Regions from separate parts of the Clostridium aquiflavi genome, predicted to be linked through region 2. Evidence: riboswitches for the same ligand, from Rfam matches in the RefSeq annotation. Region 2 holds a riboswitch; the other holds the start of a gene.

Region 1 (8,162 bases), on a different contig from region 2:
GTGTAACACAATCGTTTTTTAAAGAAACATTTACAGAAGTTGCTCTTGTAGAAAATGGGATAAACGAATTTAAGGATTATAATTTTGATGAGGGAAGATATATATTTTCATTACCAAGTGAATGGAGCGTATCGGAAAAGGAAAGCCAAGGACAGTATATTAGTTATAAGGCAAATTTTAAAGATAAAAATGATAAAATCACTGGATACTTAGAGGTTATAAATACTCAAATTGATCTTGGGAATTTTGCAGAAAGTGACTTGAAAAATTTACCTTTATCATATAAAAATGAGCAAATAATGCCTTTTAAATTAGAAGAAACATCAGGAGTTTTATCTCAATATAAAACTAAAGTAAAAAAGGGTTATACATTTGAAAATAGTTGTTATTATTTAAATAGTAATGATGGTAAAATTATAAAAGTTTTATTTAATGTAAAAGAAGACGATTATAAGGAAAATGTAAAAACTGTTTTTAATACTATAATATCTAGGATAAACATACAAAGTTAATAAAATTTGATATTAATATGTATAAGTATTATAATTTAAGTATCATGGAGGGATTAAGAATTCATCTATGATACTTAAATATTTTAAGGAGATACGCATGAAAATAATTTTATTTAAGGCGTTTGGTCTAGAAATAAAAAGTTACGGTTTAATGATTGCTATAGGAATACTTGTGGCAGCATCTTTGCTTTTAAAAAAAGGAAGAGAAAAAGGATATGATGAAGATTCCTTATTAAATCTAATTATTTTAACTGTAATCGGAGGAGTAGTAGGGGGTAAACTACTTTTTATTGTAACTGAATTTAAAAGTATATTAGAAGATCCAAGTATATTGTTGAATTTTGGTTATGGATTTGTTGTGTATGGAGCATTAATACTGGGTGCATTAACAATATATTTATATTGTAAAAGTAAGAACTGGAAAGTACTTAAGATTTTAGATTTAGTTGCACCAGGGTTAGCTATTGCACAAGGATTTGGACGTATAGGATGTTTTTTAGCTGGATGCTGTTATGGAAAAGAAACTAATCTTCCAATAGGGGTAGAGTTTCCAATAAATTCACTTGCACCAGCAGGTATTCATGTACATCCAACTCAAATTTACTCATCAATTTTTGATTTTTTACTAGGATTTTTCTTGTTATATTATTCTAAAAAAGAAAAGAAATCAGGTAAAGTAGTTTCTATGTACTTGATAATATATAGTATAGGAAGATTTATGGTAGAATTTTTTAGAAATGATCCAAGGGGGAATGTTGGGTTATTATCAACATCTCAATTTATAGCTGTATTTACATTAATTCTTGGATTAGCTATTTTTAATTTTCATAAATTTTTTAAGGGAGCGAAGAAATAAGTTGTTTAAGAAAAAAATTTTTATATTGCTTCTAACTCTAATTACTATTACTTCTATTTTGGTTGGATGCAGTACTTACGATAAATTAGCCATCACACTAGGGATTAAAAACAATAATTTCGAATATGTAAATCAAAGCAAAGTGGATAAAATTGTAATTCAAAGTGCTAGAGATACTGGATTTAGATTTATAATTACTGAGCCTAATGCAATAAATGATATGTACAAATTATTGTCAAATGGTAAAAAAGTATCTGAACGAAGCTCATTAGATGCAGATTATTATTTTGAAATTTGCATGGGAGATGAGGTTAAAAAGTATGACTATATAGTTGGTGCTGATGAAAGAGGAAAAGGAAATTTCTTTAATGATGAAGAATGTTTTTCAATTTCAAACCGTTTAGATGATACAATAATACAAAACTTATCTTTTGTAAGAAAACCAAGAAATTTTGAATATGTATATTATCAAACTATTTTAGCAGTATTGGAATCTGAAAAATCTAAAATAGATGCTTCTAATAAAGTAGGAATAGATATAAGTGGTGATATTGATTGTTTAAAATACATACTTTCAACAGATTTGAAACAATTTGAAAAAAATATTGATAAAGTCATTCCAAATGCTAAACTTGTTAAAAACAATTCTAATGAATTTGATACAATAATTAAAGTTAAAAACAGAGGATATAATAGTACCATTTTTAAAACTATGATTACCGTTGATAATAAAAAGGATAAAGTTTTCAATACTTATTATATATCAGCAGAATATAATTTTAGAAATTGGGATATCGATATTGGAGAAGTGAATAAAATGCCAAATGAGTGGTAAGAGGAGGAACAAATAATGGGAAGCTGTGACAATTGTCCAAGTAAAGATTCATGTGGATCAAAAGGTCAAGGATGTGAAAATTCTATACCTAAAATCATACCTACATATGGAAAAATTAAAAATGTAATAGGCGTTATTAGTGGAAAAGGTGGAGTAGGAAAGTCTACCGTTACAGGAATAATGGCAACTACTTTAGCTAAAAAAGGATATAAAGTAGGAGTTTTAGATGCAGATATAACAGGACCATCTATGCCTAGATTTTTTGGCATTAATGAAAAAAGAGGAAAGATAATTCCATTAGAAAATGATATGGTAAAGTTTGAACCTGTAATTACTGATTCAGGAATAAAAGTTATATCTATGAATCTTTTAACAGCAGTTGAAGAAGATCCAGTTATATGGAGAGGACCTGTAATTACAGGAGTATTAAAGCAAATGTTTATGGAAACTAATTGGGAAGAATTAGATTATTTACTTATAGATATGCCACCAGGAACTGGTGATATAGCTCTTACAGTAATGCAAGAATTCCCTATTACTGAGGTAATAATAGTATCAACTCCACAAGACATGGTATCAATGATTGTTAAAAAGCTAGTTATAATGGCTCAAAAGATAGGAATAAAAATTAGAGGCGTAGTTGAAAATATGGCATATATTACTTGCCCAGACTGCGATAAGAAGATAAGAGTATTTAGTACAAAATCTTCTGATGAACATGCAGAATATTTAGGATTACCTTTAATAGGTGAATTACCTATAAATGTAGAGTTAACAGAGGCTCTAGAAAAAGGTAAAGCAGAAGCTTACGTTATAGATAATGATTTATATTCATTAATATTTGAAGCTTTATATTAATATACATAACTCATCTTTCTTATGGAAATACTATAAATGTAATTTTATAATGAAAGGGTGAGTTTTTTGAAAGCAAAAGTAGATAAAGATACTTGTATAGGATGTGGCTTATGCCCATCAATATGTCCAGAATGTTTTGATATGCAAGACGATGGAAAAGCTGGTTCTATAGTTGAAGAGGTACCAAGTGCATACCAAGATTCTGCAAAAGAAGCAGAAACAAGTTGTCCGGTTAATGCAATCTCAGTAGAATAAAAAAATGTGGTGTTAAAAATTAAATTTTTAACACCACATTTTTTTATATCTATTAATCACATTTAGTATTATATATTACAGAATTTAATTTACTCAGTCCACTTTGCTTATGCATATATCAACACTCTGCTAAAACATAGCCTATTATAAAAATGAAAAATATATTGTTATAATATTTAATCTATGTTGTTACTCTATTATTATCTGATACGACTGAAATTATTCTTGCCATAGGAAGAGCAGCAACTATAACTAAACAAATGACTCCTTCTATTCCGATTATAGGAGCATTTACTGATAGAGAATATAATGCTGGAGACATTCCTTCAGGTGCAAAAGATCCAAAGAAAGCAACTCCAGATATAAAGTGGCATATAAACCTGCCTAACACTGCGAGTGTTACGCCTAAATACTTTTTATTTGGAAAAAATCCAGCGATACCTAAACATAGGAATGGTAATGGATAATCAAATAATACTTGAACAGGATGTAGAATATAAGGATCCATAACTAAAGTGATCATTCCATAAAGGAATCCAGTTAGGAATCCAACTTGTGGTCCATACATAAATGCAATTAGCAAAATAGGAACCATACTACCAAAGGTTATACTTCCGCCTTGTGGAAAATGATAAATTCTAAGAATTTTTAGAATTGTTGCCAATGCTAAGGCTATACCGATTCTAGCAATTAATTGAGGTGTAAATTTAATTTTTTTTGCTTTTACTAATACAACTAGTATAGCAATACACCCTAATAAAGTAATAAGTGATAATGGATTAGAAATAATAGTTTGTACATTTTCGGGCAAATGACTGTACAATTTCGAAATTTGTTTCGCCCAATCGTTAAAAATATTCATAAAAAAAACCTCCTTAATTGTGCTTAGGAGATTGTTAACCAATAAATATAAATTTTTATTATTCAAATAGAACAATAAAATATACTAAAAGACTTTTAGTGTTTATTAGTATAATAAATATATATTAAGCGGTTATACTTTCCTACGCCAGAATTAACTGGATCAGGTTCCGAGGGTTTATGAAATAAATCAAATCTCAGCACAAAGGCTCCCCTAGCACTATAATATATATTTATTTTACCCATATAACTATAGGTAGTCAACTACGTTATATGGGTTATATTTATTGTCTTTATTATAATGAGTGATATAACTTGATGAAACATCATTTAAATGGATTTTAGAACCATTTAATGAATTATTAGGAATATTATTACATGGCACTGTAGAATTAATATTATTTTTATCTATTACAATATCTTCTTTATAAGTTGAATCAATAATAAAGCCTTTCATAAATTAACACCATCCTTTAATAGTATTTTTAGTATTATTTAAATAAATATACATTAATAGAATTAAGGAATTTTGTGATGTTAAATTTAATTACTCTTTCCAGCTGTTCTTATATAGATATAAACACTCTGTAAAAGTATAGTTTAACTAAAAAGTGCCTTGCTTTAAAATATAAACTATTTTAAAACAAGGCACAAAATTAGTAAAGGTCATTATAAATTATTTTAAATACTTCTAAGGATTCTTCGATTTTAGGTTTTAGAAGTTTTTTCTTATGTTCATATTCTATTTTTCCTTTTGGAGTTAAATGATATATTTTTTGAAATTTTTTATTGGGATCATCCCATATTCCAACAATAAGAGCTTCTTTTTCTAACTTTTTTAGTAGGGGGTATATTCCACCAGTACTAGGAATCCATTTGTTATTAGTTCTTATACCTATTTGATTTGAAATTTCATTTCCGTTTGTGGGATTTAATGATAATATATATAAAACATATATAGGCAAAAGACCTTTGGTAAATACTTGCCCTACAGCTTCCTTTTCTTTCTTAACTTTTTTTAATTCAGAAATTTTACTCTTATATTCTTGGTATAATCTTTTTTCTTCATTTTTTATATCATCTATATGAGAAAAATTAAAGTCAGACATATTAATCTACCTTTTCAACAATGAATCCAAAAAGACCAGGTCCAGTATGAACTCCAAGTGCAGGTCCTATACTATACCCTAAATTACATTCTATTACATTATTTAAACTCTTAATATTTTCACATAATGCTTTTGCATCATCCAGTGCATTACCATCCATAACCCAGAATTTACATTTATTATTCTCGGTATAAGATTTAGCGACTTTTAATAATTTTGATGCAGATTGCTTTTTACCACGAGCTTTACAGTAAGTATGGAAGCAACCATTGTTATCTATTGTTATAACAGGCTTTAAGTTAAGAACGTCCCCGATAGTTCCAGCAACTCTACCTATTCTTCCACCTTTTTTTAGATATTCTAAAGTATCTATAGTAAAATATATATCTATATTAGATCTTAGTTTAGGAATTATCTTTACTATCTCATCAAATGATTTTCCTTCTTCAATAAGTTTTGCGGCTTCTAATACTATTACACCTTCTGCCATACTTAAACTTTTTGAATCATATACAAAGGTTTCTATACCTTCAAAGCTTTCACATGCTAATCTCATTGAATTATATGTTCCTGAAAATTCACTTGATAATGTTACTATAATTGCATGTGTATATCCTTCAGCAATTAATTGATTAAGAGTGTTGTTAAGTCTTTCGATACTTGGTAATGATGTTTTTGGAATTTCTCTAGGAAGTAATTCATAAAGAACATCAGAAGTTATTTCCAATTTATCATCATATTCTTTATCAGAAAAGATAATTTTAAAAGGTAATAATTTTATATTATATTTATTTAGGTCCTCAGTACATATATCGGATGCACTGTCAGTTAGTAATGCAATTTTATCCACTAAAAATTCCTCCTAGTAATATATTCTATTTATTAATTATATCACTATTGATAACTATATCAATAGTGATATAGTTATCAATAGTGATAAGTTCTTGTATAATGTTAATTATAAGAAGTCAAATTGAAAACAACCTTAAAATTTAACCAAATATAGAGATAAAAAGATATATTCACTAATAATTAAAAAATATCACCAATAAAACTAAACATTAACGGTATTGCTAACGCATATTTAATCAAGTATAATAGTACAGTATTATTAAAGTACTATATATTGTGTTGTGGAGGTAAGCAAAATGCTATATGTTGTAAAAAGAGATGGAAGAACGGTTGAGTTTAACGGAGAGAAGATTTCTCAAGCGATTAAAGGTGCTGCGCTAGAAATTGGGGTTACTTTAAGAGAAAGCCAAGTTTTGGAAACTGTACAAAAGGTGATTACTTATATAGAAGATACGAAAAAAGAAAAAATTACAGTAGAAGCAATTCAAAATTTGGTTGAGAAAGCTTTAGGTGAAGAGGATAAAAATATAGCTTTTGCATATTCATCATATAGAAGAGAAAGAACAAGAGTAAGAGACATAAAGTCAGATTTAATGAAAGCAATAGAAAAAATAGGTGTTGAAACTGATAGAGATAATGCGAATGTAGGAAACAATTTTAGTTCTAAGTTATTAAGAATAGCTTCTGAATCTAATAAATGGCATAATTTATCTACTATGCCCAAACATTTATCAAAAGCTCACGAAACAGGTGATCTTTATTATCATGATTTAGATAGTTATAATTTAACTACTAATTGTCTTCATATACCTACTAAAGAAATTCTAATTAATGGTTTTAATACAGGATATGGAACAATAAATGCACCTAAGAGAATAGAGACAGCTGCAGAATTATCATGCATATTATTACAATCTACTCAAAATGATATGTTTGGGGGGCAATCTCATCCAGACTTTGATAATGATTTGGCAGTTTTTATTCCTCCAACAAGAGACGAGATAAAAAAAGAATTAGAAGAATTAGATATTCCAAAAGAAAAGATGAACAGACTTATAGAGAAAACTTTAAGAAAAAGAGTTCATCAAGCAATGCAAGGTGTTATTTATAATTTAAATACTATGCATAGTAGAGCTGGATCACAAGTACCTTTTAGTTCTGTAAATATAGGAATACCAACTAATGATGATGCAGCATTAGTTTGTGAAGTATTTCTTTTAGAATATGAAAGAGGATTAGGTAAAGGAGAACAACCTATTTTCCCTAACATAATTTTTAGAGTAAAAGAAGGGGTTAATAGAGAAGAAAATGATCCGTACTATTATTTATATAAATTAGCTTGTAGAGTAGCAGCTAAAAGAATGAATCCTACTTTTATGAACATTGATGCAGATTTCAATAAAGAATATTATGATAAAGGATATGTTCCAGCTACTATGGGATGTAGAACTTATCTTATGAAAAATGTAAATGGAGAACCAGGATGTAAAGGAAGAGGAAATATAGCTCCTACTACAATTAATTTACCTAGAATAGGATTACAAGCTAAAGGTGATGTAGATAAGTTCTTTAAAATTTTAGATGCTAGATTATCTTTATCTAAGGAATCTTTATTGCATAGATATAATGTATTAAAGAATCTAAAGGTTAAAGATTTACCATTTATAGCAGGTCAAAATTTAATGGTGGGTTCAGAAAATTTAAAGCCAGAAGATTCTATTGAACCTATATTAAAACAAGGAACTTGGGGTATCGGATTTATAGGTCTTGCTGAGACATTAACAGCATTAATAGGTAGTCATCATGGAGAAACTGAAGAAGCAAGAGAATTAGGATTAAAGATAATTGGTCATATAAGAGAGTATTGCGATAGATTAACAGAAGAATATAGTTTAAATTGGAGCTGTTATGCAACTCCTGCTGAAGGATTATCAGGTAAATTTATAAAGCAAGATCAAAAAACATTTGGAATGATAAAAGGTATTACTGATAAAGAATACTATACAAATAGTTATCATGTACCA
Region 2 (8,162 bases):
AATAAATATAGCTAGACCATTTATGGAAATACTTTATGACTTTTTAAGAGGATCAGGATTTTCATTATATCTTACAGATAAAAATGGAGTTGTTCTTACTATTATAGGTGATGAAGATATAATAATAGATCAGATTAAAGTTGGAATTGTAGAAGGAACAGATATGAGTGAAAGAAGTGCCGGAACTAATGGTATAGGAACTGCCCTTTATGAAAATTCCTCAATTCAGATTCTGGGCGAAGAACATTTTATAAAAGCTTTTCACATTTGGACATGCTCTTCTGCCGTTATTCATAATGAAAAAAAAGATATAATTGGCTGTTTAAATTTAACTGGTCGACGTCAATTAGCCCACCCTCATACTTTAGGACTTGTAGTGGCAGCTGTAAAATCAATTGAAAATCAATTGAAGGTTGAAAAGACTCAAAAAGAGTTATTTAAAGCACATCAATATTTAAATAAAGTTATGAATTCGTTAAATTTAGGGATTTTTGCTGTAGACATAGAAGGTATAGTGAAAGCTATAAACAACAGTGCATGTGATATGTTAAATATAAAAGAAAAAGATGTTATAAATAAGAATGTAGATTCTATTTTAGATAATTGGGAAGAAATATTTGATCATCTTAAAAGTGGAAGAGCATATGAAAATATAGAAATTACATATTCGAATAAAAAGAAAAGGTTTAATTTGAATGTATATCCAATAAAAGATAAAGAAAGAAATATAAGTGGTATTGTATGTATATTTAAAGATATGAAAAATGTATATAATTTAGTTAATAAGTATACAGGTAGAACAGCCCAATACACGTTTAATGATATAATTGGCAAAAGTGAGCAAATCCTAAAGTTAAAAGAACAAGCGAAAAATATAGCTAATAGTCCTTCTACAGTACTCATTCAAGGAGAAAGCGGAACAGGAAAAGAACTTATAGCTCAATCTATTCACAATAATAGTAATAGAAGAGACTGTAGTTTTGTTGCAATAAATTGTGGAGCAATACCTAAAAGCTTAATAGAGAGTGAGTTATTTGGATATGAAGAAGGAGCTTTTACTGGAGCTAAAAGAGGAGGATGCGCAGGGAAATTTGAACTTGCAAATGGAGGAACACTATTTTTAGATGAAATAGGAGAAATGCCATTAGATATGCAGATAAATCTTTTACGGGTCTTGCAAGAAGGATGTATTACTAGAATAGGTGGAAATAAATGTATTAATGTAAATGTGAGAATTATTGCTGCAACTAACAAAAACTTAAAAAATGAAGTAGAAAAAGGAACTTTTAGAGAAGATTTATATTATAGATTACGTGTAATTCCAATATATGTTCCCTCATTAAGAGAACGAGTTGGTGATATAAAAATTCTTATAGAACATTTTTTGGAAATAAAATCTATTAAATTAGAAAAATGTATTCCAACAATTGACAAAAATCTATATAATAATCTATTAAATTATGATTGGCCAGGAAATATTAGAGAATTAGAAAATTGTATTGAGAATATTATAAATATGGATGGAAATACTTCTTTTAGTTTTGAAAATAAAAAACCAGTTAAAGAAGAGTCTAATTGTAGCAATATAGATTTACAATATGATATGTTCTCATTAGAAGAATTAGAAGAAAGAGCAATAAGAGTTTGCTTAAATAATTGTAAGGGGAATATTACTAAATCCTGCAAAATTTTAGGTATAAATAGAAGCACATTATATGCAAAAATCAAAAAATATAATATTAAGTTTAGATAAAATTAATGTATATATTAAAATTACTGAAAAGCAAATTATAATATATATTTTTATATTGTATAAAAAAACAACAGTGTTGCAAAATACAACAGTATTTATTTAAAAAATGTTGTATTTTACAACACTTTTTTTACTTTGAATTTTATAGAATACAGCATAAACTTTAAGTTTAAAAGATATTTATTAGAATAATGGCATGATACATAAGTTTTTACAGAAAACTTATGATTAAGGAAATTTTAAAATTAAAATTGGCATGATCATTGCTGATAATATATTATGATAAAACCTAAAATGAATTATAAATATATTTTTGCAGTTATAAATGGTATTTTTAAACCGCATTTTAGTGAAAATTAAACTAGGAGGGATTTAGTTATGAAAGGTTTTGCAATGTTGGGCATTAATAAAGTTGGATGGATTGAAAAGGAAAGGCCAGTTGCAGGTCCATATGATGCAATTGTACGTCCATTAGCTGTGTCACCATGTACATCAGATATTCATACTGTTTTTGAAGGTGCACTCGGAAATAGACATAATATGATTTTAGGTCATGAAGCTGTGGGCGAAATTGTTGAAATTGGAAGTGAAGTTAAGGAATTCAAAGTTGGAGATAGGGTTATAGTACCTTGTACAACTCCAGACTGGAGATCTTTAGAAGTTCAGGCTGGTTTTCAACAACATTCAAATGGTATGCTTGCTGGATGGAAATTTTCAAACTTTAAAGATGGAGTTTTTGCAGAATATTTTCATGTGAATGATGCAGATATGAATTTAGCACTTTTACCATCAGAAATATCTTTAGAAAGTGCTGTTATGATAACAGATATGATGACTACTGGTTTTCATGGTGCAGAATTAGCTGATATAAAAATGGGCTCTAGTGTTGTAGTAATAGGAATTGGAGCAGTTGGATTAATGAGTATAGCAGGTTCTAAATTACGTGGAGCAGGTAGAATTATTGGTGTAGGAAGTAGACCAATTTGCGTTGAAACTGCTAAATTTTATGGAGCAACAGATATTGTAAACTATAAAAATGGTGATATAGTTAAACAAATCATGAATTTAACTAATGGAAAAGGTGTTGATCGTGTCATTATGGCAGGCGGTGGCCCTGAAACATTAGGACAAGCTATATCTATGCTTAAACCTGGTGGAGTAGTTTCAAATGTTAACTATCATGGAAGTGGAGATACTTTACCAATACCACGTGTTGATTGTGGATGTGGAATGGCTCATAAGACTATAAGAGGAGGTCTTTGCCCAGGCGGACGTCTTAGAGCAGAAATGTTAAGAGATCTAGTAATATATAATCGTGTTGATTTAAGTAAATTAGTTACACATGTATATAATGGTTTTGAACATATAGAAGATGCTCTTTTATTAATGAAGGACAAGCCAAAAGACTTTATTAAAGCAGTAGTTATATTATAAATAGATTACTATTAAAATATTACTGGAGATTTTAATTTTCGGTAATATTTTTTTATTTAGAAAATTAGTATTATTACTTAAATTAAGTGTGTTATTTATACTAGTAATTAATATATTAAAATTATGATAATATTTTTTAATGACTTTTTATGGAGGATAAACATGTCTGATTTAAATAATAGTGAATTATTACTATTATCTAATTTAATATATCTTAAATTAAATGTATTTAATGAAAATACTGTTGGTAAACTTGTTAAATCTATGTTATATAAGAATAACTTAAATAAAGCAATTTTAACTAGACGTGAATGCAAAGAAGTTGTAAAGAAGAGTGAATGGTTAGTAGTTTTAAAGCAAATACAAGAAAATGATAAACTAAATAACTTAAAGATCGAAAATATAGAAGTTGATAATACTGGAGTGAAAGCTGCTTGCTTTGTTGATAAGCATGATAATCATGTTTTTGTTGTATTTAGGGGCACTAAGACTATAGAAGAGTGGAGTGATAATGGTGAAGGAGCTTATATGTCTGATACACCCGAACAAATAAGAGCATTAAATTATATAAATAATCTTAAATATAAAAACATTACAGTAACAGGTCATTCAAAAGGTGGTAATAAAGCTAAATATGTTGCACTTTTATCGGATAAAGTAAATAGATGCATATCTTTTGATGGACAAGGTTTTTCAAATGAATTTATCAACAGATATTATAATGAAATAAATGCCAATAAAGATAAAGTGTTATCTATTAGCGCTAAGTATGATTATGTAAATTGTCTTCTTAATTCTGTAAATGAAGAGAAAATATATATAAATACATCCTTTCAAAAAAATCCATTATATTATCATAAAGCTAATATAATGTTGGATGGTAATGGTCATCTTAGAAAAAAGACTAATGAATGCTCATTTGTAAAAATAATATATAACTTTTCCACATCACTAATATCTGAATTGCCAGAACCACATAAAAGTTTTGCTATAAATAGTTTAACTGACATTATTGAACTTATTTTATGTGATAAAGATTTAGACAGTAGTATATTACAAATTGCAAAAGGAATGTTGGTATTATTAGGATATACTAAACACTATAATTTAAAAGCAGAGATAAATTTAGCATACAATTTACTTCAGAGCTTAAGTATACCTCTTGTATTTTGGAATGATTTTATCAGAAGTGAAGAAAGTAAGTCTACATTAATATTAAATGATACATTATCAAAATTTAAAGCTTCTCAAGAAAATATAATCTTTAAACTTAAAAGTTTAGGAACAGAGGGTGAACAAATAGCAGTTGTTATTGATAATGCTACTGATAATTTAATATATGATTTTAAAAATTCTCATTAATGAGAAAAAACCATATTGTTCAATTATTAATATGGTTTTTGTTATTAAAGAAGACATTATTCATTATATGTTATATAATGATATAGATATTACAAAATATTATTAGATAAACTTAATATTAGGGGAGCTTACGCAAGTAGGCTGAGAGGAAGTTAAATGCAACTTCGACCCTTAACCTGATTTGGATAATGCCAACGTAGGGAATACACATTAAATGTTTTTAATGGGATATATCTTTATTGGTATATCCCATATTTTATTTTTAGGAGGAATTTGTTATGAACAAGAAAAAAACTTTATTAAACAATGGCTTATTATGGTTTGGAGCCTCTGTATCCATTGCAGAAATACTAACAGGTGGTTTAATAGCCCCACTTGGCCTAAAAAAAGGTATTTTAGCAATACTTTTAGGACATCTTATAGGATGTACACTTTTATATTTTGCAGGACTTATAGGAACTAATAGTGGTTTATCTTCAATGGAATCATCTAGAATATCTTTTGGGAAACATGGTTCTTATATTTTTTCTTCATTAAATATTTTACAGTTAGTTGGATGGACAGCTATAATGATTATTGGTGCAGCAAATGTATTAAATGCAGTATCTAATAGTTTATTTGGATTTGAAAATAAAGCATTATGGTGTATTTTAATAGGAATATTAATTATTATATGGATATTAATAGGCTTTGAAAATCTTGGCAATCTAAATGTTATTGCTGTTGGTGGACTTTTTATTTTAACACTTATTCTTGGAATAGTTATTTTTAAAGGAACAAGTATTGAATTATATGATAATAGTTTAAGTTTTGGAATGGCAGTTGAATTATCAGTTGCAATGCCACTTTCATGGTTACCACTTATAGCTGATTACACTAGAAATACAAAAGATAGTAAATTAATAACACCTATAAGTGTTTTAAGCTATTTTTTTGGTAGTGTGTGGATGTATATAATAGGTCTAGGTGGAAGCTTATATGCAGGAACTTCAGATATTGCACAAATTCTTATGCAAGCGGGACTTGGAATTATAGCTATGATAATCGTTCTAATGTCAACTGTGACAACAACCTTTTTAGATGTTTATTCAGCAGGTGTTAGTTGTACAAACATAAGTGAAAAAATCAGCACAAAGCATATATCTGTTATTGTTTGTATAATTGGAATATTAATTGCTATGTTTACTCCAATAGAGCAGTTTGAAAACTTTTTATATTTAATAGGTTCTGTATTTGCACCAATGATAGCAATAGTTATAACAGATTACTTTATACTAAAAAACAGAGAATTAAATTCAAAACTTAATGTGTTAAATTTAATTATATGGATAATTGGTTTTATTATTTATAGAATGTTTATGCAAATAAATATAGTAGTAGGAAATACCTTACCAGTTATGATAATAATAAGTTTTATATGTATAGTTGTAAATATATTAAAAGAAAAGTTACATAGATTTAACGTTAAATAATTATATAATACGAAAACAAATAGGGTAGGGTAAAAAATACTTTACCTTATTTGTTTTTTATGTAAAATTATAATAAATAATATACAAAGTTTTATACTTATATTAGAAATATGATAATATAAGTATAAAAATAAAACTTTATAGAAAAATGAGGAAACAACATGTCTATTTTAAATAAGTTATTAGAACCTAAGTTATTAAGCTGCCTAGAGAATGATATAAATATTGAAGATGAACTAATTAATAAGAAAGATCTTTCAAATAATCTGATTCAGGATTGTAAATTAGATTATACAAATGAAGAAAGAGTAGAAATAAACGGATGTAGGTTTGTAAATGTTATATTTAATGAATGTTCTTTTAGAAATATAAGTTTGCTAGACGTTATATTTGAAAATTGTGATCTATCTAATATAGATTTTTCTGATGGAAGCATACACAGAGTGGAATTTAAAAATTGCAAATTAACAGGAAGTAATTTTGGTGGATCTAATATGCAAAATGTACTTTTTAAAGAATGTTTATGTAAGTATTCGAATTTTTCATATTCAAAGATGAAATTAATAAATTTTGATGAATGTAATATGGAAAGTGGAATTTTCTTAGAATGTAATTTTAACAAAGTAGCTTTTAATAGTTCTAATTTAATATTCGGTGAATTTACCAATACCCTTCTAAAAGGAATAGATTTTACTAATAGTGATATATCATCAATTATATTGACGGGAAAAGAGCTAAAGAATGTTATAGTATCACCTCTTCAAGCTTTAGAATTATCTACAATACTTGGAATTATCATTAAGTAGAACTAAAAAATATATGTATATTAGAAAGTATTTCTATTATATTCAATATTTGTAAGGAGAATTATAATGAGAGAATTTAAAATTGGAATATACAGACACTTTAAAGGAAAAGAATATGAAGTTATTGATATGGCAATTCATAGTGAGACAAGGGAAAAGTTCGTAGTATATAAAGCGCTATATGGAGATTTTAAAACTTTTATTAGGCCTTATGATATGTTTATGAGCAAAGTTGATAAAGAAAAATATCCAGATATAAAACAAAAATATAGATTTGAATATATACATGACTAAAACAGTGGTTAATTATAGCTATATATTAAATTCATGATATATTGTATAATTGAAGTTAGACAAATTTTGAATTAAATTAACAATATTAATACTATAATAAGATATTTATAAATATTATTTAATTAAGGAGCTGATTTTTTAATGAGCAAAGTTATTGTTATTGGAGCAGGCCCAGCAGGAATGATGGCTGCAATAACAGCTGCAAAAGAACATAAAGTAACGTTATTAGATGGTAATGAAAGACTAGGAAAAAAGCTGTTTATTACTGGTAAGGGTAGATGTAATGTTACAAATGCTAAGGATATTTCTGAATTTTTTGATTACATACCTGGTAACCCGCATTTTTTATATAGTGCATTATATACATTTACTAATGAAGATACTATGAATTTCTTTTCTAATGAAGGAATTAAATTAAAAGTAGAACGTGGAGATAGAGTATTTCCTGAATCTGATAAATCTTCTGATATAATTAGGGGTTTATCAAATGCATTAAGTAGAACAGATGTTAAAATAAAATTAAATTCAAAGGTTACTGATATAAAATATAAGGATAACAACATAACTGGTATTGAAATAAATAATGACGAGATTTTAAAAGCAGATCATTATATTATAGCAACTGGTGGAGCTTCTTATCCTCTTACTGGTTCAAGAGGTGAAGGACAAGAATTTTCTAAAAAATTAGGACATAAAGTAATTCCATTAAAGCCAGCACTTGTACCTATGGTTGTAAAAGATGCAAAAACTAAAGAGCTTATGGGATTATCATTAAAAAATGTAGAAGTTACAATAAAAGAAAATGATAAGAAAGTTGTATATAAAAATTTTGGTGAAATGTTATTTACACATTTTGGTGTATCAGGTCCACTTATTTTAAGTGGAAGTAGATTTATAGAGAATAACAAAAACTATAAATTACATATAGATCTTAAACCATCATTAAACTTAGGTGAATTAGATAAAAGAATACAAAGAGATTTTAATAAATACTTAAATAAAGATTTTAAAAATTCATTAAATGAATTATTACCACAAAAA

What was found. A riboswitch is a leader RNA that binds a small molecule or an ion and turns the genes downstream of it on or off. The one in region 2 is predicted to bind thiamine pyrophosphate.
Region 1: it holds a riboswitch for thiamine pyrophosphate, as region 2 does, so the genes downstream of both, thiT (energy-coupled thiamine transporter ThiT) here and cytX (putative hydroxymethylpyrimidine transporter CytX) in region 2, are expected to answer to the same signal.

Annotation. Positions count from the first base shown of each region.
Region 1 covers NZ_JAVJAN010000006.1:91,545-99,706, forward strand. Annotated here, with positions in the region: gene RGC78_RS03300 (hypothetical protein) at 1-512, shown strand, start outside; gene RGC78_RS03305 (prolipoprotein diacylglyceryl transferase) at 610-1,368, shown strand; gene RGC78_RS03310 (YhfM domain-containing protein) at 1,370-2,203, shown strand; gene RGC78_RS03315 (Mrp/NBP35 family ATP-binding protein) at 2,219-3,061, shown strand; gene RGC78_RS03320 (ferredoxin) at 3,128-3,316, shown strand; gene thiT (energy-coupled thiamine transporter ThiT) at 3,498-4,178, opposite strand; TPP riboswitch at 4,301-4,403, opposite strand; gene RGC78_RS03330 (hypothetical protein) at 4,428-4,634, opposite strand; gene RGC78_RS03335 (PadR family transcriptional regulator) at 4,834-5,286, opposite strand; gene RGC78_RS03340 (DegV family protein) at 5,288-6,136, opposite strand; gene RGC78_RS03345 (anaerobic ribonucleoside triphosphate reductase) at 6,435-8,162, shown strand, end outside.
Region 2 covers NZ_JAVJAN010000024.1:5,613-13,774, reverse strand. Annotated here, with positions in the region: gene RGC78_RS09865 (sigma-54-dependent Fis family transcriptional regulator) at 1-1,753, shown strand, start outside; gene RGC78_RS09860 (NAD(P)-dependent alcohol dehydrogenase) at 2,132-3,187, shown strand; gene RGC78_RS09855 (Mbeg1-like protein) at 3,350-4,549, shown strand; TPP riboswitch at 4,660-4,770, shown strand; gene cytX (putative hydroxymethylpyrimidine transporter CytX) at 4,828-6,021, shown strand; gene RGC78_RS09845 (pentapeptide repeat-containing protein) at 6,183-6,827, shown strand; gene RGC78_RS09840 (DUF1653 domain-containing protein) at 6,894-7,121, shown strand; gene RGC78_RS09835 (BaiN/RdsA family NAD(P)/FAD-dependent oxidoreductase) at 7,263-8,162, shown strand, end outside.